DNA from 4 places in the Streptomyces sp. PL-25 genome. Region 3 is predicted to be linked to each of the others. Evidence: riboswitches for the same ligand, from Rfam matches in the RefSeq annotation. Region 3 holds a riboswitch; each other region holds the start of a gene.
What was found. Region 3 has a riboswitch for cobalamin ahead of R4Z62_RS26345 (CoA-acylating methylmalonate-semialdehyde dehydrogenase). Riboswitches for the same ligand answer to the same signal wherever they lie in the genome.

Region 1: linked by a shared signal. The riboswitch ahead of R4Z62_RS22525 (ribonucleoside-diphosphate reductase subunit alpha) and the one ahead of R4Z62_RS26345 (CoA-acylating methylmalonate-semialdehyde dehydrogenase) in region 3 are both predicted to bind cobalamin.
Region 2: linked by a shared signal. The riboswitch ahead of R4Z62_RS29850 (NAD(P)-dependent oxidoreductase) and the one ahead of R4Z62_RS26345 (CoA-acylating methylmalonate-semialdehyde dehydrogenase) in region 3 are both predicted to bind cobalamin.
Region 4: linked by a shared signal. The riboswitch ahead of R4Z62_RS06920 (cobalamin biosynthesis protein) and the one ahead of R4Z62_RS26345 (CoA-acylating methylmalonate-semialdehyde dehydrogenase) in region 3 are both predicted to bind cobalamin.

Annotation. Positions count from the first base shown of each region.
Region 1 covers NZ_CP136997.1:4,964,208-4,969,865, forward strand. Annotated here, with positions in the region: gene R4Z62_RS22525 (ribonucleoside-diphosphate reductase subunit alpha) at 1-1,997, opposite strand, end outside; cobalamin riboswitch at 2,121-2,257, opposite strand; partial or broken gene R4Z62_RS22530 (GNAT family N-acetyltransferase) at 2,320-2,829, opposite strand; gene mctP (monocarboxylate uptake permease MctP) at 2,932-4,542, opposite strand; gene R4Z62_RS22540 (DUF3311 domain-containing protein) at 4,539-4,817, opposite strand; gene R4Z62_RS22545 (GntR family transcriptional regulator) at 4,966-5,658, opposite strand, start outside.
Region 2 covers NZ_CP136997.1:6,699,813-6,705,470, forward strand. Annotated here, with positions in the region: gene R4Z62_RS29840 (short-chain fatty acyl-CoA regulator family protein) at 124-1,536, shown strand; gene R4Z62_RS29845 (TOPRIM nucleotidyl transferase/hydrolase domain-containing protein) at 1,667-2,287, shown strand; adenosylcobalamin (AdoCbl) riboswitch at 2,389-2,533, shown strand; gene R4Z62_RS29850 (NAD(P)-dependent oxidoreductase) at 2,807-3,784, shown strand; gene cimA (citramalate synthase) at 3,828-5,579, shown strand.
Region 3 covers NZ_CP136997.1:5,891,965-5,897,622, forward strand. Annotated here, with positions in the region: gene R4Z62_RS26340 (DUF4430 domain-containing protein) at 137-670, shown strand; cobalamin riboswitch at 807-980, shown strand; gene R4Z62_RS26345 (CoA-acylating methylmalonate-semialdehyde dehydrogenase) at 1,224-2,747, shown strand; gene R4Z62_RS26350 (acyl-CoA dehydrogenase family protein) at 2,754-3,902, shown strand; gene R4Z62_RS26355 (enoyl-CoA hydratase/isomerase family protein) at 3,899-4,975, shown strand; gene mmsB (3-hydroxyisobutyrate dehydrogenase) at 4,972-5,658, shown strand, end outside.
Region 4 covers NZ_CP136997.1:1,553,626-1,559,283, reverse strand. Annotated here, with positions in the region: gene cobN (cobaltochelatase subunit CobN) at 1-58, opposite strand, end outside; gene R4Z62_RS06925 (cobyric acid synthase) at 55-1,575, opposite strand; gene R4Z62_RS06920 (cobalamin biosynthesis protein) at 1,572-2,546, opposite strand; cobalamin riboswitch at 2,647-2,787, opposite strand; gene R4Z62_RS06915 (DUF397 domain-containing protein) at 2,948-3,154, shown strand; gene R4Z62_RS06910 (hypothetical protein) at 3,424-3,885, opposite strand; gene R4Z62_RS06905 (helix-turn-helix domain-containing protein) at 3,926-4,783, opposite strand; gene R4Z62_RS06900 (hypothetical protein) at 5,029-5,250, opposite strand; gene R4Z62_RS06895 (inorganic phosphate transporter) at 5,297-5,658, opposite strand, start outside.

The sequences.
Region 1 (5,658 bases), 930 kb from region 3:
AGCGCCTCGCGGGTACGGGCGTCCCAGACGCCGAGCGTCTTGAGGTCGCGCACCAGGTAGGAGTTGACCTGGAGGAACTCACCCGAGAGCGTCTCGCGCTTGAACAGGTTGGAGACCTGCGGCTCGATGCACTCGTAGACGCCCGCGATGGAGGCGATGGTGGCGGTCGGCGCGATGGCCAGCAGCAGCGAGTTGCGCATGCCGACGGCGGCGATCCGCTCGCGCAGGGCCGCCCAGCGCTCGGGCCAGGTCAGCTCCACGTCGTAGTGGTCGGGGTGCAGCACGCCCCGGGCGGCGCGGGTCTTCTCCCAGGCGGGCAGGGGCGTGTTGCGCTCGGCGAGGTCGGTGGACGCCTCGTAGGCGGCCAGCATGATCCGCTCGGCGATGCGGGTCGACAGGGCCTTCGCCTCGGGGGACTCGAACGGCAGCCGCAGCTTGAAGAAGACGTCCTGGAGGCCCATCGCGCCCAGGCCGACCGGCCGCCAGCGGGAGTTGGAGCGGCCCGCCTGCTCGGTCGGGTAGAAGTTGATGTCGACGACCCGGTCCAGGAAGGTGACGGCGGTGCGGACCGTCTCGTCCAGCCGCTCCCAGTCCAGGTCACCCGTCTCGGGGTCGGCGAAGGCGCCGAGGTTGACCGAGCCGAGGTTGCAGACCGCCGTCTCCCCGTCGTCGGTGACCTCCAGGATCTCCGTGCACAGGTTCGAGGAGTGGATGACGTGGCCGGGCTCCGCCGTCTGGTTGGCGGTGCGGTTGGCGGCGTCCTTGAAGGTCATCCAGCCGTTGCCGGTCTGCGCCAGGGTGCGCATCATCCGGCCGTACAGCTCGCGGGCGGGCATCGTCTTCTGCGCGAGCCCGGCCTCCTCGGCCCTGCGGTAGGCCGCGTCGAACTCGTCGCCCCACAGGTCCACCAGCTCCGGCACGTCCGCCGGGGAGAACAGCGACCATTGCGCGTCGGCGTTGACCCGGCGCATGAACTCGTCCGGTACCCAGTGCGCCAGGTTGAGGTTGTGGGTGCGGCGCGCGTCCTCACCGGTGTTGTCGCGCAGCTCCAGGAACTCCTCGATGTCGGAGTGCCAGGTCTCCAGGTAGACGGCCGCCGCGCCCTTGCGCCGCCCGCCCTGGTTCACCGCGGCCACCGAGGCGTCGAGGGTCTTCAGGAACGGCACGATGCCGTTGGAGTGCCCGTTGGTGCCGCGGATCAGCGAACCGCGCGAGCGGATGCGGGAGTAGGCCAGCCCGATGCCGCCCGCGTGCTTGGAGAGCCGGGCGACCTGGTGGTAGCGGTCGTAGATGCTGTCCAGCTCGTCCTTGGGGGAGTCGAGCAGATAGCAGGAGGACATCTGCGGGTGGCGGGTGCCGGAGTTGAAGAGCGTGGGGGAGGAGGGGAGGTAGTCCAGGCGGCTCATCAGCCCGTAGAGCGCGGCGACCTCGTCGACGGCCCGGGGGCTGTCGTCCTCGGCGAGGCCGGCGGCCACCCGCAGCATGAAGTGCTGGGGCGTCTCGATCACCTTGCGGGTGATCGGGTGCCGCAGCAGGTAGCGGCTGTGCACGGTGCGCAGGCCGAAGTAGCCGAAGCGGTCGTCGGCGGACGGGTCGGCCAGCGCGTCCAGACGGGCCGCGTGCAGCCGGGTGAACGCGGCGGTCCGGTCGGCGATCAGTCCCTCCCGGTGGCCCACGGCGACGGACTCGGTGAAGGAGGTGACGCCCTGGGAGGCGGCCTCGGACCGGATGGAGAGCGTCAGCAGGCGGGCGGCGAGCCGGGAGTAGGCGGGGTCCTCGGAGATGAGCCCGGCCGCGGCCTCGGTGGCCAGCTCCCGCAGCTCCGCCTCGTCCGCGCGGGCCGAACGGCCGCGCAGCGCGGCGGCGGCGACCCGGCCGGGGTCGGCGTCGGGGAGGTCGGCGGTCAGCTCGGTCAGGGTCCGCAGCAGCGCGGCACCGGGACCGTCGTTCTCCAGGCGGCCCTCGGCTGAGACCGGATCGGCGGGCGCGATGGTCACGTGTGGCTCTCCCTCGCTCGGCACGGAGCCTCGGCGAGGGCAGGGAGCGGCAGCACGAGCGCGCACGGCGCCGCGTCCACCGGCCCATTCCGCGAGGCCCGGACGTCAGACACCCGGACCGGACGGCCGGGCGCACTGTTGGCAGGTCCTCGGACTGACGCTCGTATGCGGCCTCAAGGGCATGTGCGTACGAGTACACCGTTGCGGGACAGTTCCGGATTCGCACCGGATTCCCCTGCGACGACAGCGAGCATGAGCATACATCTTGTGCCGGGTGTGGAAGCCACCCCCATATGTTGTGTCGCGTCGACTGCGGAGGGTGTCAGAGGGTCAACGCGTAGGTGAGCAGCCTGGTGTCGGCCAGGTGGGGCAAGGGGTTCCAGTCGCGCCGCGGGGTGCGGACGAAGCCCAGGCGCTCGTAGAGGCGGTGCGCGCTGTGCATGGCGCGCTGGGTGGACAGCACCAGGCGGACACAGCCCGCGGTGGCCCGCGCCCGGTCCGCGCAGGCCCGCACCAGGGCCTCGCGCCCGCGCCCCGGCCGCGTGCCGCGCGGTCGACCGCGAGCATGCGCATCTCGGCCTCGCCGGGACCCGCGATGTCCGCCATGGGGCCGCCGGACGGCACGAAGGCGACCCCGCCCGAGCACCTCGTCCCGCGCCACGGCCACCAGCACCTCGCAGGCCGCCGCCCGTCCGGCGACGTCCCGCAGCACGTCCAGATACGGGTCGTCGGCTCCGAAGTCCAGCAGACCGTCCCGGAGGTACGCCTGGGCGGTGATCTCGCCCAGGGGGGCGTACTCGCCGGGCAGCGCCGGCCTGATCACGAGGTCCATGGCCCCGAGTGTGCCGCACGGACACGGCGACGGGCCGCCGGATTCTCCCGGCGGCCCGTCGGCCCGGTCGAGGGCGTCGGCCTCCTCGAAGGGGGCGTCCGCTCAGTGGGCGCTGCCCGCGGTGGCGGGCGGCAGCTCGACGGAGACACCGGCGTCCCCGGCGTCGGCCGTGTAGTCTTCCGGGCGGGTCTCGTCGACGCCGTCGGGGGCTTTCAGGGCCTTGAGGACGAAGGTCAGGACCACGGCGACGGCCACGTTCAGCACGAACGCCGTCATGCCGATGTAGCCGATCTCGCCGATGCCCGGGATCTCCTTGGCCGAGCCGCCGAAGTGCTTCTGCGTCGGCGAGGCGACCCCGTAGGCCGCGACCGTGCCGTAGACCATGCCGACCGCCCAGCCGGCCAGCAGCGCCCAGCGGTGGAACCAGCGGGTGAACAGGCCGCCGACCAGGGCCGGGAAGGTCTGCAGGATCCAGATCCCGCCGAGCAGCTGGAAGTTGATGGCCACGGTCTTGTCCATGGTCAGCACGAAGACCAGCGCGCCCACCTTCACCAGCAGCGAGACCAGCTTGGAGACCCGGGTCTCCTCCTTGGGCGTCGCGTCCGGCTTGATGAAGTCCTTGTAGATGTTGCGGGTGAACAGGTTCGCGGCCGCGATCGACATGATCGCCGCCGGCACCAGCGCGCCGATGCCGATGGCCGCGAAGGCGATGCCCGTGAACCAGTCCGGGAACATGTCCTCGAACAGCTGCGGGATGGCCAGCTGGCCGTTCTGCACCTTCACGCCCGCCGCGATCGCCATGAAGCCGAGCAGCGCCAGCAGGCCCAGCATCAGCGAGTACAGCGGCAGGATCGTGGTGTTGCGGCGGATCACCTCGCGGCTGCGCGAGGACAGCGTGGCGGTGATCGAGTGCGGATACATGAACAGCGCCAGCGCGGAGCCCAGCGCCAGGGTGGCGTACGTCCACTGGCCGCCCGGGGCCGGTGCCAGTCCGCCCGCCCCCGCCTTGCTGTACTTCTCGGAGGCCGCCGCGAAGATGTCGTCGAACCCGCCCAGCTTGATCGGGATGTAGATGATCGCGACCGCGATGACGATGTAGATGAGCGCGTCCTTCACGAACGCGATCAGCGCGGGCGCGCGCAGCCCCGAGGAGTACGTGTACGCCGCCAGCACGCCGAAGGCGATCAGCAGCGGCAGGTCCTTCACGAACCAGTTGGTGTTCTCGCCGCCGCCCACGCCCATCACGTCCAGCACCGCCTGGATGCCGACGAGCTGGAGCGCGATGTACGGCATGGTGGCGAGGATGCCGGTGAGCGCCACCGCCAGCGACAGGCCCTTGGAGCCGAACCGCCCGCGCACGAAGTCGGACGTCGTCACGTACCCGTGCTTGTGCGAGACCGACCAGAGCCGGGGCAGGAAGGTGAAGATCAGCGGGTAGACCAGGATCGTGTACGGCACCGCGAAGAACCCGGCGGCCCCGGTCGCGTAGATCGCCGCGGGCACCGCCACGAACGTGTAGGCGGTGTACAGGTCGCCGCCGAGCAGGAACCAGGTGATCCAGGTGCCGAAGGACCGGCCGCCCAGGCCCCACTCGTCCAGGCTGTGCTCGTTGTCCGCCCGGCGCCAGCGCGCTGCCAGGAAGCCCATGACGGTGACGAGCAGGAAGAAGAAGATGAAGACGCCGAGCGCGACGCCGTTGACGCCGTCCTTCACCGGGCCGCACCGCCCTTCGCGGACGCGGAGTCACCGGTGCGGCGCCCGCGCTGGTCGTGCTGCCAGAGCCGGTAGGCGATCACCGTGAGGACCGTGGAGATGATCACCCACAGCATCTGGTACCAGTAGAAGAACGGGATGCCGATGAACGTGGGGTCGGTCTTCGCGTACGAACCGACCCACAGCATCGCCACGAACGGCGCGACGAGGCAGAGGCCGATGACCACCCGCAGGGGTGTCACCACCCCTTTGCCCACTCCTGGCCCATCTGACATGTGCGGCTCCGTTCCTGTGCTGGTCACCGGTGCGATGCGCAGGCAATCTAGGTCACGGTGACAAGCGAACGGAACCCCTTGTCCGCATACCGGTTCCGCGGACACCGTCCGGGGACCGGGCGCAGGGGCACGGCGGGGCAGGGCGGGATCAGTCCATCGGCCTCTTCAGGCGCGCCACGAACTTGTAGCGGTCGCCGCGGTAGACCGAGCGCACCCACTCCACGGGCTGGCCGGTGCGGTCCTGGGAGTGCCGGGAGAGCAGCAGCATGGGCAGGCCGACATCGGTGCCGAGCAGCCCGGCCTCGCGGGGGGTGGCCAGCGAGGTCTCGATGGTCTCCTCGGCCTCGGCGAGATGGACGTCGTAGACCTCGGCGAGGGCGGTGTAGAGCGAGGTGTACTTGACCAGGCTGCGGCGCAGCGCGGGGAAGCGCTTGGCCGAGAGGTGCGTGGTCTCGATGGCCATGGGCTCGCCGTTGGCCATGCGCAGCCGCTCGATGCGCAGCACCCGGCCGCCCGCGGTGATGTCGAGCAGGGCGGCGAGCCGGTCGTCGGCGGTGATGTACCCGATGTCCAGCAGCTGAGAGGTCGGTTCCAGTCCTTGGGCGCGCATGTCCTCGGTGTAGGAGGTCAGTTGCAGCGCCTGGGAGACCTTCGGCTTGGCGACGAAGGTGCCTTTGCCCTGGATGCGTTCGAGCCGGCCCTCGACGACGAGTTCCTGGAGCGCCTGGCGCACGGTCGTGCGGGAGGTGTCGAACTCGGCGGCCAGGGTCCGCTCGGGCGGCACGGGCGTGCCGGGCGCCTGCGTCTGGGTCATGTCGAGCAGGTGCTTCTTCAGGCGGTA
Region 2 (5,658 bases), 810 kb from region 3:
CCGTGGACGGCTGCCAAGTTCTGCGTATCTTTCCCTCGCTTTTTGCCAAGGTTGCGAAGGCCGCGCACGGCGCCGGTCCGCCTAGGCTGAGCGGGACGCGCCGTCGGCCCGGAGGAGTGAGCGGTGAGCAGGACGTACGCGGGTGCCCGGCTGCGGCGGCTGCGCGAGGACCGCCGGATGAGCCAGGCCGAACTGGCCCGGGTGCTGTGCATCTCGCCCAGCTATCTGAACCAGATGGAGCACGACTCCCGCCCGCTCACCGTGCCCGTGCTGCTCCGGCTGACCGAGACCTTCGGCATCGACCCGGGCTTCTTCTCCGAGCGCGACACCACCCGGCTGGTGGCCGACCTGCGCGAGGCGCTGGCCGGGGAGATCGCCGAGTCCCGGGTCACCGCGGCCGATCTCGCCGACCTGGCCTCCCGGACGCCCGCCGTGGCCCGGGTGCTGCTGGACCTCGGCCGCCGCAACCAGGAGCTGTCCGAGCGGCTGGCCGGTGCCACCGACGGCCGGGACGGCGCGCGCACCCCCGCCTCCTCACCGCACGAGGAGGTACGGGACTTCTTCTACCGGCGACGCAACTACCTGCACGGCACCGACCTCGCCGCCGAGGACCTGGCCGCGCGGATCGGGGTCCGGCCGGGCGAGACGACCGCCGCCCTCACCACCCGGCTCGCCGCCTCCCACGGCGTCCACCTGGCCGCCGAGACCGGCGACCGGCTGCACCACTACGACGAGACCACCCGCACCCTGCACCTGTCCCCGCGGCTGCGCCCCGGCCGCCGCGCCTTCCGCATGGCCACCCAGCTCGCCCTGCTGGAACACGGCGACGACTTCGGGCGGCTGGCCGCCGAGGACTTCGCACCCGGCACCCCGGCCCACGGCCTGACCCGCATCGGCATCGCCCACTACTTCGCCGCCGCGCTGATCCTCCCGTACACCTCGTTCCACGCGGCGGCGGAGGAGGCCCGCTACGACATCGAACGCCTCACCGACCACTACGGAGTGGGCTACGAGACCGTCTGCCACCGGCTGAGCACCCTCCAGCGCCCCCGGCTGCTCGGCGTCCCCTTCTCCTTCGTCCGCGTCGACCGGGCCGGCAACATGTCCAAGCGCCAGTCGGCCACCGACTTCCACTTCTCCCGGGCCGGCGGCACCTGCCCGCTGTGGAACGTGTACGAGGCGTTCGCCGTGCCCGGCCGCATCCATGTGCAGATCGCCGCCATGCCCGACGGGCGCCGCTACCTGTGGACCGCCCGCGCCGTCACCCGGCACCGCGGCGGCTGGGGCGAGCCCGGCCGGGTCTACGCCATCGGCCTGGGCTGCGAGATCCGCCACGCCCACCGCCTCGTCTACTCGGAGGGCCTGGACCTCGACAACGCCGCGGCGGCCACCCCCATCGGCATGGGCTGCCGCGTCTGCGAACGCCTCGACTGCTCGCAGCGGGCCGCGCCACCGCTCGGCCGCCCGCTGCTCATCGACCACCACAGCAGCACCTTCGTGCCCTACCCGGTCACGGGCGCCGGGCCGCTCACCTAGGGCCTCTCGTCCGGATCATGCCGGGCTCGCGTGCCCTGGTGCCTCATCCGGCCTGATCCGAACGAAAGACCCTGGGCCGGGAGCGGAAAAACCCTGGCACGGTGGTGCGACCGGGGCGGAGACTCCTCCCATGGCTGACATGGGCGCGTTCCGGGAGGCGGTCCTCGCGCACGGGACGTCGGGCGGCCCCGGCGGTCCCGTGCGCGAACTGGCCGCACTGCTGCCCGTACGGACCGCCGTCCTGCTCGAAGGGCCGAGCGACGCGGCGGCGGTCGACGCGCTGGCCGCCCGGCACGGCCGGGACCTGGCGGCCGAGGGCGTCTGCGTGCTGCCGATGGGCGGTGTCACCAACGTCGGGCGCTTCACCCGCCTCCTCGGCCCCGCCGGCCTCGGCCTGCGCCTCACCGGACTGTGCGACGAGGGGGAGCGCCGCTACTACGCCCGCGCCCTCGCCGCGGCAGGCACGGCACCGGGCGCGTACTTCGTGTGCGCGGCGGACCTGGAGGACGAACTCGTCCGCGCCCTGGGCGTCGCCCGCGTCGAGGAACTGATCCGGGACGAGGGCGACCTGCGCGCCCTGCGGACCTTCGAGAACCAGCCCGCGCAGCGCGAGCGCACCGCGCACCAGCGGATGCGGCGCTTCCTCGGCACCAAGAAGGGCCGCAAGATCCACTACGGCCGGGTCCTCGTGGAGGCCCTCGACCCGGGACACGTACCGGCGCCGCTCGCCGCCCTGCTCGCCCGAGTGTGAGCGCCGGGCGGCGCTCCGTCCGACCCCTCGTGAATCCCCGTACCGAATAGGGGGTTCGCGGCGGCCATAGGGGGGTCCGGGGAACGGGGCCCGCTGCTATACATGAATCACCAGTGCCTGCGAAGCGGGGAAGCCGGTGAGAATCCGGCACGGTCCCGCCACTGTGACCGGGGAGAAATCCCCGGAAGTCAGATTGCCGCCCGCAGGTGTCACGACGAGGCCCACGAGGATGGTGCTGATGCGTTACGGGAATCTCCCGCATGCCGAGACAGGGCGCCGCACGCTTTCGGCGCCGGTTTTCTCCATCCTCGCCTAGCTCCGTCGGGGGCATGTTCCGGCGTGCCCGCGCGCACGCGTTCCACGGTGACCGCACGCGAACCGACCGCCCCGGCGGCCGATTCCGCGGCCGTCCTGTGCCGCGTGGCCCGCGCACCGCCCCTTCGACACCGCCGATTCCGCGTGCGTGAGCATCCGGGGATGGGAAGAGAAGAAGTGACAAAGATCGTTCTCTGGCGTCCGATGTACGATTCCTCGGGCGCCGACAGACTGCGCGGCCTCGGTGCCGAAGTCGTCGTCGTGGATTCCTCCGAGGAATCCGAGGTGATGGCGGCGGTGGCCGACGCCGATGCGCTCTGGGTGCGCTATCCCGAGAAAGTCAGCCGCCGGATACTCGCGGCGGCACCCCGGCTCACCGTCGTCTCCACCTCCGGATTCGGCACCGACAACGTCGACATCGAGGCGGCCACCGAATTCGGGATCCTCGTCGTCAACCAGCTCGGTTTCGGCCGGATCCCGGTCAGCGAACACATCGTCATGCTGATCCTGGCCACACTCAAACAGCTCCACTGGGCCGACCCGGCCACCCGCGACGGCTCCGCCTGGCGGCAGCGCAGCGACCTCAGCCTCCACGAACTGCACGGCAAGACGGTGGGCGTCGTCGGACTCGGCTACGTCGGCGCCGAGACCGCCCGAAAGCTGACCGCCGGTTTCGGCGCGGACGTACTCGCCTACGACCCGTACGCCGATCCCCGCATCGCCCATCTGGTCGGCGCCGAACTCGTCACCTCCCTCGACGAGTTGCTGTCCCGGTCCACGATCCTCGCGCTCGCGCCCGCCCTGACCGCGACCTCGCGGCAGATGATCGGCGCCGACCAGCTCGCCCGGCTGCCGCGCGGCTCCTTCGTCGTCAACTGCTCCCGCGGCGGCGTCCTCGACACCGAGGCGCTGGTCGCCGCGCTGGAGAGCGGCCACATCGCGGCGGCCGGACTCGACGTCGTCGAACCGGAGCCGCTGCCCGCCGGGCACCCGCTGCTCAGCCACCCGCGCGTCATCCTCACCCCGCACACCGCCGGACTGACCGCCGAGACCATCGTGCGGATGACCGACTCCGCGGTCACCCAGCTCGGGACGGCGCTGCGCGGCGACCTCCCCGCCGCCCCGGTCAACCGCGCCGCCTGGGACGGCGACCGGTCGCGCCGCAGGACCGTGCTCCCGTAGACCGCCGCGCACGGACCCAGGAACTCCCCAGGAAGGACGCCCAGTGGCTCACACACGCACCACACCGGCAGACACCCCCCTCGGCGACGGTTTCCACCTGTACGACACCACCCTCCGCGACGGCGCGCAGCGCGAGGGGATCTCCTACTCCGTCGCGGAGAAGCTCACCACCGCCCGCACCCTGGACGCCCTGGGCGTCGGCTTCATCGAGGGCGGCTGGCCGGGCGCGCTGCCCAAGGACACCGCGTTCTTCGCCCGCGCGGCGGACGAACTGCACCTGGAACACGCCGCGTTGGTCGCCTTCGGCAGCACCCGCAAACCCGGCCGCAGCGCGGAGCGGGATCCGCAGGTACAGGCCCTGCTCCACTCCCGGGCCCCGGTGATCACCCTGGTCGCCAAGTCCGACCGGCGCCACATCGAACGGGCGCTGCGCACGGACGTGGCGGAGAACTGCGCGATGGTACGGGACACCGTGCGCCTCCTGGTGGCCGAGGGCCGCCGGGTCTTCCTCGACGCCGAGCACTTCTTCGACGGCTACGCCGCCGACCCCGCCACCGCGCTGCGAGTGCTGGACGCCGCCATGGGCGCGGGCGCCGACGTCGCCGTCCTGTGCGACACCAACGGCGGCCAGCTCCCCGGCCGGCTCGCCGAGACCGTCGGCGAGGTCGCCGCCCGCACCGGGTTCCGTATCGGCATCCACTGCCAGGACGACACCGGGTGCGCCGTGGCCAACACCATCGCCGCCGTGGAGGCGGGCGCCACCCACGTCCAGTGCACCGCCAACGGCTACGGCGAACGGGCGGGCAACGCCGACCTGTTCGCGGTCATCGGCAACCTCACCACCAAGCTCGGCATGCCGGTGGTGCCGCGCACCCGGCTCGGCGACCTGACCCGCACCGCCCACGCCCTCGCCGAGACCGCGCACATCAGCCCCGACCGGCACCAGCCCTACGTCGGCGCGGCGGCCTTCGCCCACAAGGCGGGCCTGCACGCCAGCGCGATCAAGGTGGACCCCGCGCTCTACCACCACATCGACCCGGACGTCGTGGGCAACGGCACCCGCATCCTGGTGAGCGAGATGGCCGGGCGCACCAGCCTGGAACTCAAGTGCCTGGAACTCGGCTTCGGACTCGACGACCTGGAAGCCCTCTCCCGGGCGGTCGCCCGGATCAAGCGCCTGGAGGCGGGCGGCTGGTCCTTCGAGGCGGCGGACGCCTCCCTGGAACTGCTCCTGCACGACGAACTGACGGCCGGTGAGCCCGGCGGCCAGGGCGGGCCGGGACGCCCGTTCCCGCCCTTCACCCCCCTGTCGTACCAGGTCGTGGAGCGCCGCGCCCCGGACGGCGCGGTCGTCTCCGAGGCGACGGTCCGGCTGAGCCTCCCGGACCCGGACGGCACCCCCGACACCCCCGACACCCCCAGCACCGCCCCGGCGACCGGCCGGAGCACCCGGGAGGCCACCGCCACCGCCGAGGGCAACGGCCCCCTCGAAGCGCTCGACGCGGCCCTGCGCCGGGCCCTCGCCCCGCACCTGCCGTGGCTCGACGAGGTCCGCCTCGCCGACCACAGCGTCCGCGTCCTGGACGCGGTGGCCGAGCGCTCCGCGGACGGTTCCGCGGACGGCACCGCGCTGACCCGCGTCCTCGTCGTCTCCCGCGACGCCCAACGGGAGTGGACCACGACCGGCGTACACGCCAGTGTCGTCGTCGCCGCCATGCGGGCCCTGACCGACGCCCTCGCCCACAAGGCACTGCGGGCCGCCGGACGGCCCCGGGCGAGCGTCCCGGCCTCCTGACCGCCGACGCGCCTGCGCACCTCCCCACGCGGTCACCGCTACTCCTCCGGACCCCGTCACCGCCCCTGCTCCGGCCCCC
Region 3 (5,658 bases):
GGGGCGCGCCGTGAACCGCTTCCCCTGTCATGGTCTGCAGCGCGAAGCCGAGAGTCTCGCCCGAGGCGGCGGCGGTGTCCGCTCCGTCCGCTCGGCGACGGGGCTGCGGGCCGCCCACACCAGGAAGGCTCCCGCCGTGCGACACACCTCCGGCACCTCAGCCGTCTCCCGTACCTCCCTGCGCCGTACGCTCATCGCCTCCGTCGCCCTCGGCGTGGCCCTGGCCGCCGCGCCGGCCACCGCCCAGGCCCACGGCGTACCGGGCACGCACGCCGTGCACGGCACGAACACCCCGGTCAGGGTGACGCTGACCGTGCAGGGCCCCGACGGGCCGCTGTTCCACGGGAAGGTCTGGACGCGCGGCCACGACGTCACCACGGCGACGGGCGGTACGCACAGATGCGACGGGACGAACGGGAGCGCCCACGCCTCCGCCGTGCCGACGCCCACCGCCGCCCTCGACGACGCCGCCCGCAAGCGGCACTTCGGCTGGGACGGTGCCTGGTACGCGTCGTTCGACGACTACGCGGTCGACAGCATCAAGAACGTCAGCGGCGGCGGCTCGGCGTACTGGAACATCTCCGTCAACGGCACGCCCACCCCGGTGGGCGGCTGCCAGTTCGAGCTGAACGCCGGGGACACGGTGGCGTTCACCTGGACGGCCTTCTGACGGCCGCCCGCCGCCCGGCGGCCGGGGGAGCGCCGCTCCTCCGGCCGGTCCGGCGCCCCGGCGGGGGTCCGCTTCGGCGGGAATCCGGTACGGCTCCACCCGTGGCACTGGATTTACTAGGACGTCCAACTATATTCTAGGGACGTAGGCCCGCGGTGCAGGGAAGCCGGTGTGATTCCGGCACGGTCCCGCCACTGTGACCGGGGAGTACGCCGTCGAGCAGGACGCCACTGACGAGCTGGATGTCGGGAAGGCGGACGGCGCGCGCTGATCCGGGAGTCAGGATACCGGCCGTGGGATGTTCCGTGTGGTCCACGAGGATGGAGCTGACACGCATGGCACCGGTGCGTTTCCACGATCCCGGCGAGCTGCGCCGCGGGAGTTCCCCGCATTCCGCCACCGGCCTCACCCGCCCCGGCCCGACGGCCTGACGGTCCGGCGTCCTCAGCGTTCCGCGCCGACCGCCCTCGCGCACGCCCGCGTCCATGAGCGGGCCGTGCGCCGGTCGCGCGCGCCGTCCTGGATCACCCCCACCTGACGAGAGCAGGCACCCATGATCCGTCCGAACCACCCCGCCGGTGTACGGGAACTGACCCACTTCATCGGCGGCGAGAACGTCCCGGGCACCTCGGGGGCCCAGGGCGACGTGTACGACCCCAACACCGGAGAGGTCCAGGCCCGGGTACCGCTGGCGGACCGGGCCGAGACCGAGGCGGCGGTCACCGTCGCCGCCGAGGCGCAGCGCGCCTGGGGCGAGTGGAACCCGCAGCGCCGCGCCCGGGTCATGCTGCGCTTCCTCCAGCTCGTCGAGCAGGAGAAGGACGACCTGGCCCGGCTGCTCTCCGCCGAGCACGGCAAGACCGTCGCCGACGCGCACGGCGACCTCCAGCGCGGCCTGGAGGTCGTCGAGTTCGCCGCCGGGATCCCGCACCTGCTCAAGGGCGAGTTCACCGACAACGCGGGCACCGGCATCGATGTGCACTCGCTGCGCTCGCCGCTCGGTGTGGTCGCCGGCATCACCCCGTTCAACTTCCCCGCCATGATCCCGCTCTGGAAGGCCGCCCCCGCCCTGGCCTGCGGAAACGCCTATGTCCTCAAGCCGTCCGAGCGGGCACCCTCGGTGCCGCTGCGGCTCGCCGAACTCTTCCTGGAGGCGGGCCTGCCGCCGGGCGTCCTCAATGTCGTCAACGGCGCGCGGGAAGCCGTCGACACCCTGCTGGAGGATCCCCGCGTGGCCGCCCTCGGCTTCGTCGGCTCCACCCCGGTCGCCGCGCACGTCTATGCCGCCGCCGCCGCCCACGGCAAGCGCGCCCAGTGCTTCGGCGGCGCCAAGAACCACATGATCGTGATGCCGGACGCCGACCTCGACCAGGCCGTGGAGGCGCTGGTCGGTGCCGGGTACGGCTCGGCGGGCGAGCGCTGCATGGCCATCTCGGTCGCCGTGCCGGTCGGCGAGGAGACCGCCGACGCCCTGGTCGCCCGGCTCAAGGAGCGCATCGGCACGCTGCGCATCGGCCGCAGCGACGACCCGGAGGCCGACTTCGGCCCGCTGGTCGCCCGGGACGCGGTGGAGCGCGTACGGTCCTACGTCGACCTCGGAGTGGAGGAGGGCGCCGAACTCGTCGTGGACGGACGCGACTTCGTGCTCCCCGGGCACGAGAACGGCTTCTTCGCCGGGGCCTCCCTCTTCGACCGGGTCACCCCCGACATGCGCATCCACCAGGAGGAGATCTTCGGTCCCGTCCTGTCCGTGGTCCGCGCGGCCGACTACGAGGAGGCGTTGCGCCTGCCCAGCGAGCACGCCTTCGGCAACGGCGTGGCGATCTTCACCCGGGACGGAGACACCGCCCGCGACTTCACCCGGCGGGTGGACACCGGCATGGTCGGCGTCAACGTGCCCATCCCGGTCCCGGTCGCCTACCACACCTTCGGTGGCTGGAAGCGGTCCGGCTTCGGCGACCTCAACCAGCACGGACCGGACGCCGTCCGCTTCTACACCCGTACCAAGACCGTCACGTCCCGCTGGCCCGCCGGGCTGCGCGAGGGCGCGAGCTTCACCATTCCCACGATGGGCTGAGCGACCATGACCCACACCCTGCTCACCGAGGACCAGCAGGCCCTCGTGGAGACCACCCTCGACTTCGCCCAGGACCACCTGGCACCGCACGCCCTGGACTGGGACCGCGACAAGCACTTCCCGGTCGACGTCCTGCGCAAGGCGGCCGGGCTCGGCCTCGGCGGCGTCTACGTCCGCGAGGAGTCCGGCGGCTCCGGCCTCGGCCGGGCCGACGGCGTCCTCGTCTTCGAGACCCTCGCCTCCGGCTGCCCCGCCATCGCCGGATACCTCTCCATCCACAACATGGTCGCCTGGATGATCGACCGCTACGGCGACCCGGCCCAGCGCGAGCGGTGGCTGCCCCGGCTGTGCGCCATGGACGACCTGGCCAGCTACTGCCTGACCGAACCCGGCGCGGGCTCCGACGCGGCCGCCCTCACCAGCCGGGCCGTCCGCGACGGCGGCACCTATGTGCTCAGCGGCGTCAAGCAGTTCATCTCCGGCGCGGGCGCCTCCCAGCTGTACGTCGTGATGGCCCGCACCGGCGGCACCGGAGCGGACGGCGTCTCCGCCTTCGTCGTCGACAAGGACGACGCCGGGGTGGGCTTCGGCCCCAACGAACGCAAGATGGGCTGGAACGCCCAGCCCACCCGCCAGGTGATCCTGGACGGCGTACGGCTGCCCGCCGACCGGCTGCTGGGCCGCGAGGGCGACGGCTTCCGCATCGCCATGAACGGCCTGAACGGCGGCCGGCTCGGCATCGCCGCCTGCTCGCTCGGCGGCGCCCGCAGCGCCCTGGACCGCAGCCTCGCCCACCTCGCCGACCGGGAGGCGTTCGGGCAGCGGCTGCTCGACGCGCAGGCGCTGCGCTTCCGGCTGGCCGACATGGCGACCGAACTCGCCGCCGCCCGCGCCCTGGTGCAGCAGGCCGCCCGCGCCCTGGACGCCGGCGACCCGCAGGCGCCGTACCTGTGCGCGATGGCCAAGCGGTTCGCCACCGACACCGGGTACACGGTCGCCGACCGCGCGCTCCAGCTGCACGGCGGCTACGGCTACCTCAGCGAGTACGGCATCGAGAAGATCGTCCGTGACCTGCGCGTCCACCAGATCCTGGAAGGAACCAACGAGATCATGCGCGTCATCGTGGCCCGCGGCCTGACGGAGGCGTTCCGGTGACCGGCACCGAGGACCCCGTCCTCCTGCGCACCGACGGCCGGGCCGCCCACATCGTCCTCAACCGGCCCCGGGCCCTCAACGCCCTCACCCACGAGATGGTCCGCCGCATCGACGCGGCCCTCACCGCCTGGGAGCACGACCCGGAGGTGGCCACCGTCGTCATCAGCGGCGCGGGCGAGCGCGGCCTGTGCGCGGGCGGCGACATCCGGGCCATCCACGACGACGCCAAGACCGGCGACGGCACCGCGGCGGCCGCGTTCTGGCGCGACGAGTACCGCCTCAATGCCCGGATCGCCCGCTACCCCAAGCCGTACGTCGCCGTCATGGACGGCATCGTGATGGGCGGCGGCGTCGGCGTCTCCGCCCACGGCAGCGTCCGCGTCGTCACCGAACGCGCGCGCGTCGCCATGCCCGAGACCGGCATCGGCTTCGTCCCCGACGTCGGCGGCACCTATCTGCTGAGCCTCGCCCCCGGTGAACTGGGCACCCATCTGGCGCTGACCGGCGCGCAGACCGGCGCCGGGGACGCCCTGCTGTGCGGGCTCGCCGACCACCATGTGCCCGCCGCCGCGCTCGGCGCCTTCACCGCCGACCTCGCCGTGCTGTCCGTGCACGACGCGCTCGCCCGGCATGTGCAGTCGCCGCCGCCGGGCGCACTCGCCGGGCAGCGGGAGTGGATCGACGCCTGCTACGCGGCCGACACCGTGGAGGAGATCCTGGACCGCCTCCTCGGCCGCGGCGAGCCCGCCGCGAAGGAGGCGGCCGAGACCCTGCTCACCAAGTCGCCCACCGCGCTGAAGGTCACCCTCGCCGCGCTGCGCCGCGCCCGGCACCTGGGCCCGCTGGAGGCGGTCCTCGACCAGGAGTACCGCGTCTCCTGCGCCGCGCTCGCCGCCCCCGACCTGGTCGAGGGCGTCCGCGCCCAGGTCATCGACAAGGACCGCAGGCCCCGCTGGTCGCCCGGCACCCTCGCCGAGGTCAGCGCGGCCGACGTGGACCGCTTCTTCGCCCCGCTCGGCGACCGCGAACTGGGGCTCGCCGGATCCGACAGCACCGTGGAGGTGGCCTGGTGAGCCTGACCGTCGCGTTCATCGGACTCGGGCACATGGGCGCGCCCATGGCCGCCAGCCTGGTCAGGGCCGGGCATCGGGTACGGGGCCACGACCTGGTGCCCGAGGCCCTGGAGGGCGCCGTCCGCGCGGGTGTCGAGCCCGCCGCCGACGCCGCCTCGGCGGTCGCGGACGCCGACGTCGTCGTCTCCATGCTGCCCGCCGGACGGCACGTCCTCGGCCTGTACGGCACCGTCCTGGCGGCGGCCCGGCCCGGCACCCTCTTCGTCGACTGCTCCACCATCGACGTCACCGACGCCCGTACGGCCCACGAGCGGGCCGCCGCCGCCGGGATGCGGTCGCTGGACGCCCCTGTCTCCGGCGGGGTGGTCGGCGCCGAGGCCGGCACGCTCACCTTCATGGCGGGCGGCGGCGAGGCGGAGTTCGCCGAGGCCCGGCCGCTGCTGGAGGCCATGGGCAAGAAGGCCGTCCACTGCGGCGGCGCGGGAGCCGGGCAGGCGGCCAAGATCTGCAACAACATGATCCTCGGCGTCTCCATGATCGCCGTCAGCGAGGCGTTCGTGCTCGGCGAGCGCCTGGGCCTGTCCCACCAGGCCCTCTACGACGTGGCGTCCACGGCGTCCGGGCAGTGCTGGGCGCTCAGCGTCAACTGCCCGGTCCCCGGCCCGGTCCCGGGCAGCCCCGCC
Region 4 (5,658 bases), 4.3 Mb from region 3:
AGGCGCGGGCCGCCAGCAGATCGGTGTCGGCGGTGGACAACAACAACACTGTGCTCATGCGGGCGCTCCCGGTGGAATGAAAGGCAGTCCTTGCGGCGCGCCGGACTCGATGAGCCGCCACAGCGCGTCCGTGTCCGCGTGCTGTTCGATCAGGTCGCCGAGCCGGTCGAGCTGCTCCTCGCGCAGCGCGGCGAACGACGTGGTGGGCGAGGGCACGAAACGGCGGCCCGCGGCGGCGGCGACCACCCGCAGGAAGGCCCGGCGGAAGCCGTCCGACTCCAGCGAGCCGTGCCAGTGCGTGCCCCAGACCGAGCCGGCCCGGCAGCCGTCAAGGAAGGGTTCGCCGCCGGTGACGTCGGCGACGCCGTGATGGATCTCGTAGCCCTCGACCCGCTCGCCGAGGGCCGTCCCCGCGGGCCGGGCGAGGGTCTTGTCCGGGGCGAACCGGACGCGTACGGGCAGCAGTCCGAGCCCGTCGACCCGGCCGCGGCGGCTCTCGACGTCGTCCTCGATGTGCTCGCCGAGGAGCTGGAAGCCGCCGCAGACGCCGAGGACGGGCCGTCCCTCGGCGGTCCGGCGCCGCAGCGCGTCCGCGAGGCCCCGCTCGCGCAGCCAGTCCAGCGCCCGCACGGTGCCGCGGGTGCCCGGGACCACCACGAGATCGGCGTCGGCCAGTTCCTCGGGCCGGTCCACGAACCGCACGACGACGCCCGGTTCGGCGGCCAGCGCGTCCACGTCGGTGAAGTTGGACATCAGCGGGACGGCGCAGACGGCGACCCGCAGCACGTCCTCGCCGACCGGCGGCGCCACGGCGGACTCCCGTACGGCACCGCGCAGCGACACCCGCAGCCCGTCCTCCTCGTCGATGCCGAGCCCGTGCCGGAAGGGCAGCACCCCGTAGGTGTGCCGCCCGGTGAGCCCGTGCAGCATGCCGATGCCGGGTTCGAGCAGTGAGACGTCGCCGCGGAACTTGTTGACGAGGAAGCCGGCGACCAGCTCCTGGTCCTCGGGGGAGAGCAGGGCCACGGTGCCGAAGAAGGAGGCGAAGACGCCGCCGCGGTCGATGTCGCCGACGACGACCACCGGCAGCCGCGCGCCGCGCGCGATGCCCATGTTGACGATGTCGGTGCGGCGCAGATTGATCTCGGCCGGGCTGCCCGCGCCCTCGCAGATCACCGCGTCGTAGGAGCCGCGCAGTTCGGCCAGGCAGTCCAGCACCGTGCCCAGCAGCCGCTGCTGGCGCCCGCCGTGGTAGCCGCGCGCGCTCAGCTCGCCCACCGGCCTGCCCAGCAGCACCACTTGGCTGCTCTGCTCGCCGCCCGGCTTGAGCAGCACCGGGTTCATCAGCGCGGTCGGCTCGATCCGGCACGCCTGCGCCTGCATGGCCTGTGCCCGGCCGATCTCGGCGCCCTCGCGGGTGACGAACGAGTTGAGGGACATGTTCTGCGCCTTGAACGGCGCGACCTTGACACCCTGGCGCACCAGCCACCGGCAGATCCCGGCGGTGACGACGCTCTTGCCGGCGTCGGAGGTGGTCCCGGCGACGAGCAGCCCGCCGCCCCGGCCACCGCTCATGACGTACGTCCCTTCGTCCGACGGTCGCGACGGCCGCACAGGAGCTTCACGGCGGCACACGTGCCGAGCGCGAGCCAGCTCACGCGCCGTGAGAGCCGTACGGCCCGGTCGATGTCACCGGCCTGCACCGCGCGCCCCGCCGCGCCGTTCAGCACCGGCCGGTGCTCCACGCGCCCGGCGTACGACAGCGTGCCGCCGAGGCGGACGCCGAGCGCGCCCGCGAACGAGGCTTCCACCGGCCCGGCGTTGGGGCTCGGGTGCCGTCCGGCGTCCGCGCGCCAGGCCCGTACGGCGCCGCGCGGATCGCCGCCCGCGGCGGTGGCCAGGACGGCGGTCAGCCGGGCGCCCGGCCAGCCGGCCAGGTCGTCGAGGCGGGCGGAGGCCCAGCCGAAGCGCCGGTGGCGGGGCGACTTGTGGCCGACCATGGCGTCCAGGGTGTTGACGGCACGGAAGCCGAGAAGGCCGGGCACGCCCGCGACGGCACCCCAGACGAGGGCGCCGACCACGGCGTCGGAGGTGTTCTCGGCGACCGACTCGACGACCGCGCGGGCGATCTGGGCGGCGTCCAGCGCCTGCGGGTCGCGTCCGCACAGATGCGGCAGCCGCGCCCGTGCGGCCTCGATGTCGCCGGACTCCAGGGCCCGTCCGACGGCGCGGGCCTCGCGGGCCAGCGAGGTGCCGCCGACCACGGCCCAGGTGGCGGCGCCGGTCAGCAGGACGGAGGCGGTGTACGGGAAGCGGGGGGCGCGGGCGGCGCGGGCGGCGGCGGCCCCCAGCGCGACGGCGCCACCGGCGCACACGGCGGTGTGCAGCGCGCCCCAGCCACGGTGGTCGTGCCACAGCACACGTTCGACGGCGCCCGCGGCCCGCCCGAACACGGCGACCGGATGCCCGCGGCGCGGGTCGCCGAGGAACAGGTCACCGAGGAGGCCGGCGGCGGCGCCGTACGCGAAGACGCGATCGGCACCCATCGGGTCAGCCGGCCGCGGGGTCGGTCAGGGAATCGCTGATGAACCTCGGTCGGCAGCCGCGCATGGCGATGGTCCTCACTCAGGGTGTCCGCGCCCTGGTTCGACGTGACCGGCGGCGAGAGTTCCTGGCTCCCGGGGATGTTCCTCCCCGGTGACAGTGGCGGGACCGCGCCGGATTCGCACCGGCTTCCTCTTCTGCCGCCGTACATGGCCCCGGAAGTCCACCACGGCCCCGGAACAGCCGTCAACTTGCCGTTGACCTGCGGCGGGGTGGTGTGCCGAGGCTCATATCCCCGGCCTGGGCCCGCGGACTTGAAACGGCTCCTTTTGGCCTCTTTCCCGGCATGGAAGCCGGGAAGACTCCTGTCATGAACACCCATGGGGGCTGAAGGAGGTGGGCGTTGGCAGGCAGGGAGCCGACGGGGCGCGCTTGGGTCAGGAGCAGCTACTCGGGCGACGGACAGGAATGCGTGGAGGTGGCCGCCGAACGAGGCCGCACGCTCGTGCGCGACTCGAAGTGCCCGGGGAGCGGACGGCTCGCCTTCGGGCGGACGGCCTGGTGTGGTTTTCTGGAGGAGCTTGTGGACCCGGAAGCGGACGGCTCATGATCCGTCCGGGGGGACGGGAGGGACGCACATGCGAGAACGAGCCGGACGAACGGCCCCGGCAGGAGTGAGGGCCCCGGGCTCGGCGGGGGGCCACGCCTCGGCGGTGGCCTCGTTGATCCTCTTCTCCTCGGCGACGGGCGTCGTCGCGGTGGGGGCGGGGGCATTGGCGGCCCTCCTCGTTCCGGGGGGTGTCGCCAGGGGGGTGGTCTGGCTGGTGGTGACCGTGCTGGTCGCCGTCGCCGCGGGCCTGTGGTGGGGGATGACGCCGCTCACGGACCGGCTCCGGGTGCTGAGCCGTGCCCTTGCGGCGGTTCAGCCCCGGAGCGAACCCCCTCGCTGATCTCCCGCCGGCCGGTGCCGCCGGAGCGCCGCCCCATCGCTCTGCCCAGTCCCGCGCCCGCCGCCGCGACGACCGCCGCTCCGCCGGCCCCCGCGATCGTCGTGGTGAGCGGAGTGGCGGCGCCGAAGGGCAGGCTGGGCGCGACCCGGGCGGCCAGGGCGACACTCAGCAGCAGGACGCTGCCACAGGCGGTGCCCAGCAGCAGCCGCACCGACATCAGCCGGATCTCACCGGCGACCCGCGCGCTCTCCAGCCGGATCAGAGCGTCGGTCAGGTCCGGACTCTGCATGGCCTCCTTCTTGAGCGAGTTGTCGTCGAGAGCCACGGCGCCCTCCGGCTCCGTACCTGCGCGCAGGCGCTGCCACCACGCCCGTATTCCGAAGACCGCCATGGGGCCTCCCCCGTTCCCGCCCGGGTCGTCCCCGCCCGGTTCAGCTGTTGTCCAGACTCTCCCTGACCGACGCCAGCAGCTCACTCATCCGGTCGCCCTCGTACGCCCTTGGACCGATCTCCTCGAAGCACTCCTGGTAGCGGACCTCCAGCCCCAGGTCGCCCCGGCTCGACAGACCGCCTCCCGGACCTTCGATGAAGGTGAGGTCGTCGTCGTCCTTGAACGTGAGCAGGATGAACGCGGTGGTGACGCTGAAGTGCGCTCCCGCCGAGAAGGGCAGCACCCGGAGCGTGGTGCGCGGGTGCTCCGCCAGGGTCGCCAGGTGGTCGAGCTGCCGGCGCATCACCGAGGGACCGCCGATCTGACGCCGGACGGCCGCCTCGTCCAGGATGATGTTCATCTCGGGACCGTCGCCCGTGTCGAAGAACCGCTCCTGACGGGTGAGCCGCAGGTCCACCTGCTGCCGGACCCGTGACTCGGGGGCCATGGGGGCCAGCAGCGCCGTGGCGTAGTCCTCCGTCTGCACGAGCCCCGGCAGGATGGTCGGGTTGTACATGCGGATCGTGTCCGCCGACCCCTCGTACCCCAGGTACAAGGCGTACTGGGGCGACACCACGTCGCTGTACTGCGCCCACCATGACTGTCCTTTCGAGCCGCGTGCCGCGTCCTCCAGCTCCGCGACCAGACCGGCGTCCGTGACCTCGTACAACTGGAGCAGGGCCCGCAGGTCCGTGACCCCGAGACTGACCGTCCCGGCCTCGATCCTGATCAGTTTGGAGAGCGACCATTCGAGGGCCTTCGCGGTGTCCCGCTGGGTCAACCCGGCGTTCTCGCGTGCCTTGCGCAGTTCGATTCGCAGCCTGCGTCGGTTGAGGCTCGGATCGATGTCTCTTGGCATGGTGCTCCCTGCCACATGTCGGCGTTGACTTGTCGGGCTGCCACCATCGAACAGTTAACTACCCACTAGAGTAGGTGACTTAGACCACGGCGACCAGCCTCTGTCAGTATGACATGTGTCGTTTCGCTGAGGTCGTGAAGAGTGGTCGAAGACAGCAAAAACCCCCGTAAGCGTCATAGAACGACTCACGGGGGTTGATGCGGTCGGTGCGGCCGGGGGCTGAGTGGCCGCAGGGCTTCCTGTGGTCAGCCCAGAATCAGGGAAATTCCGTAGGCGACAGCCGCCGCACACAGCGCGAAGCACGCATAGGCACCGGCGGTGGCGGCGAGGGCCGACTCGCCGCGGGTCGACGCGGCCTCGCGGCGGGACAGGCCCGCGATGCCGAGGGTGAACAGGACCACCAGGCCGACGGTGGCCACGAGGCTGACGCCGAAGACGGAACCGAGGGCCGCCCAGTCGATCTTCATGTCGGAGCTGCTTTCTTGATTCTCGGGAGCCGGGTGGGGCGCGCGGTCAGACGGCGGCGGCGGGCGGGGTGGCCGCCGCCGGGGCCGCGACCGGGCTCGGGTCGAGGACGGGGACGGGCGCCGGGGCGGGGATGGTGGCCATGAGGCCGTCGGCCGCCGCCGCGCCCGCCAGGGGCGCCGCCGGTGCCGCGGCCGGGGGCGGGGCCACCGCGGCGATCGCCTGGGTCACCACGCCGGCCGGTTCCCCGGCGGCGGGCTCGGTCGCGTTGACGTTGGTGTGGTCGACGACCTGGCGGCGGGAGATCTTCCAGATCGCGAAGCTCGCGGCCACCAGGAACACGGCGACCAGCGCGGTGCCCCAGTCACCCAGGCCGGTGACGACCTCGGCGCCCGCGCCGACCACCGCGG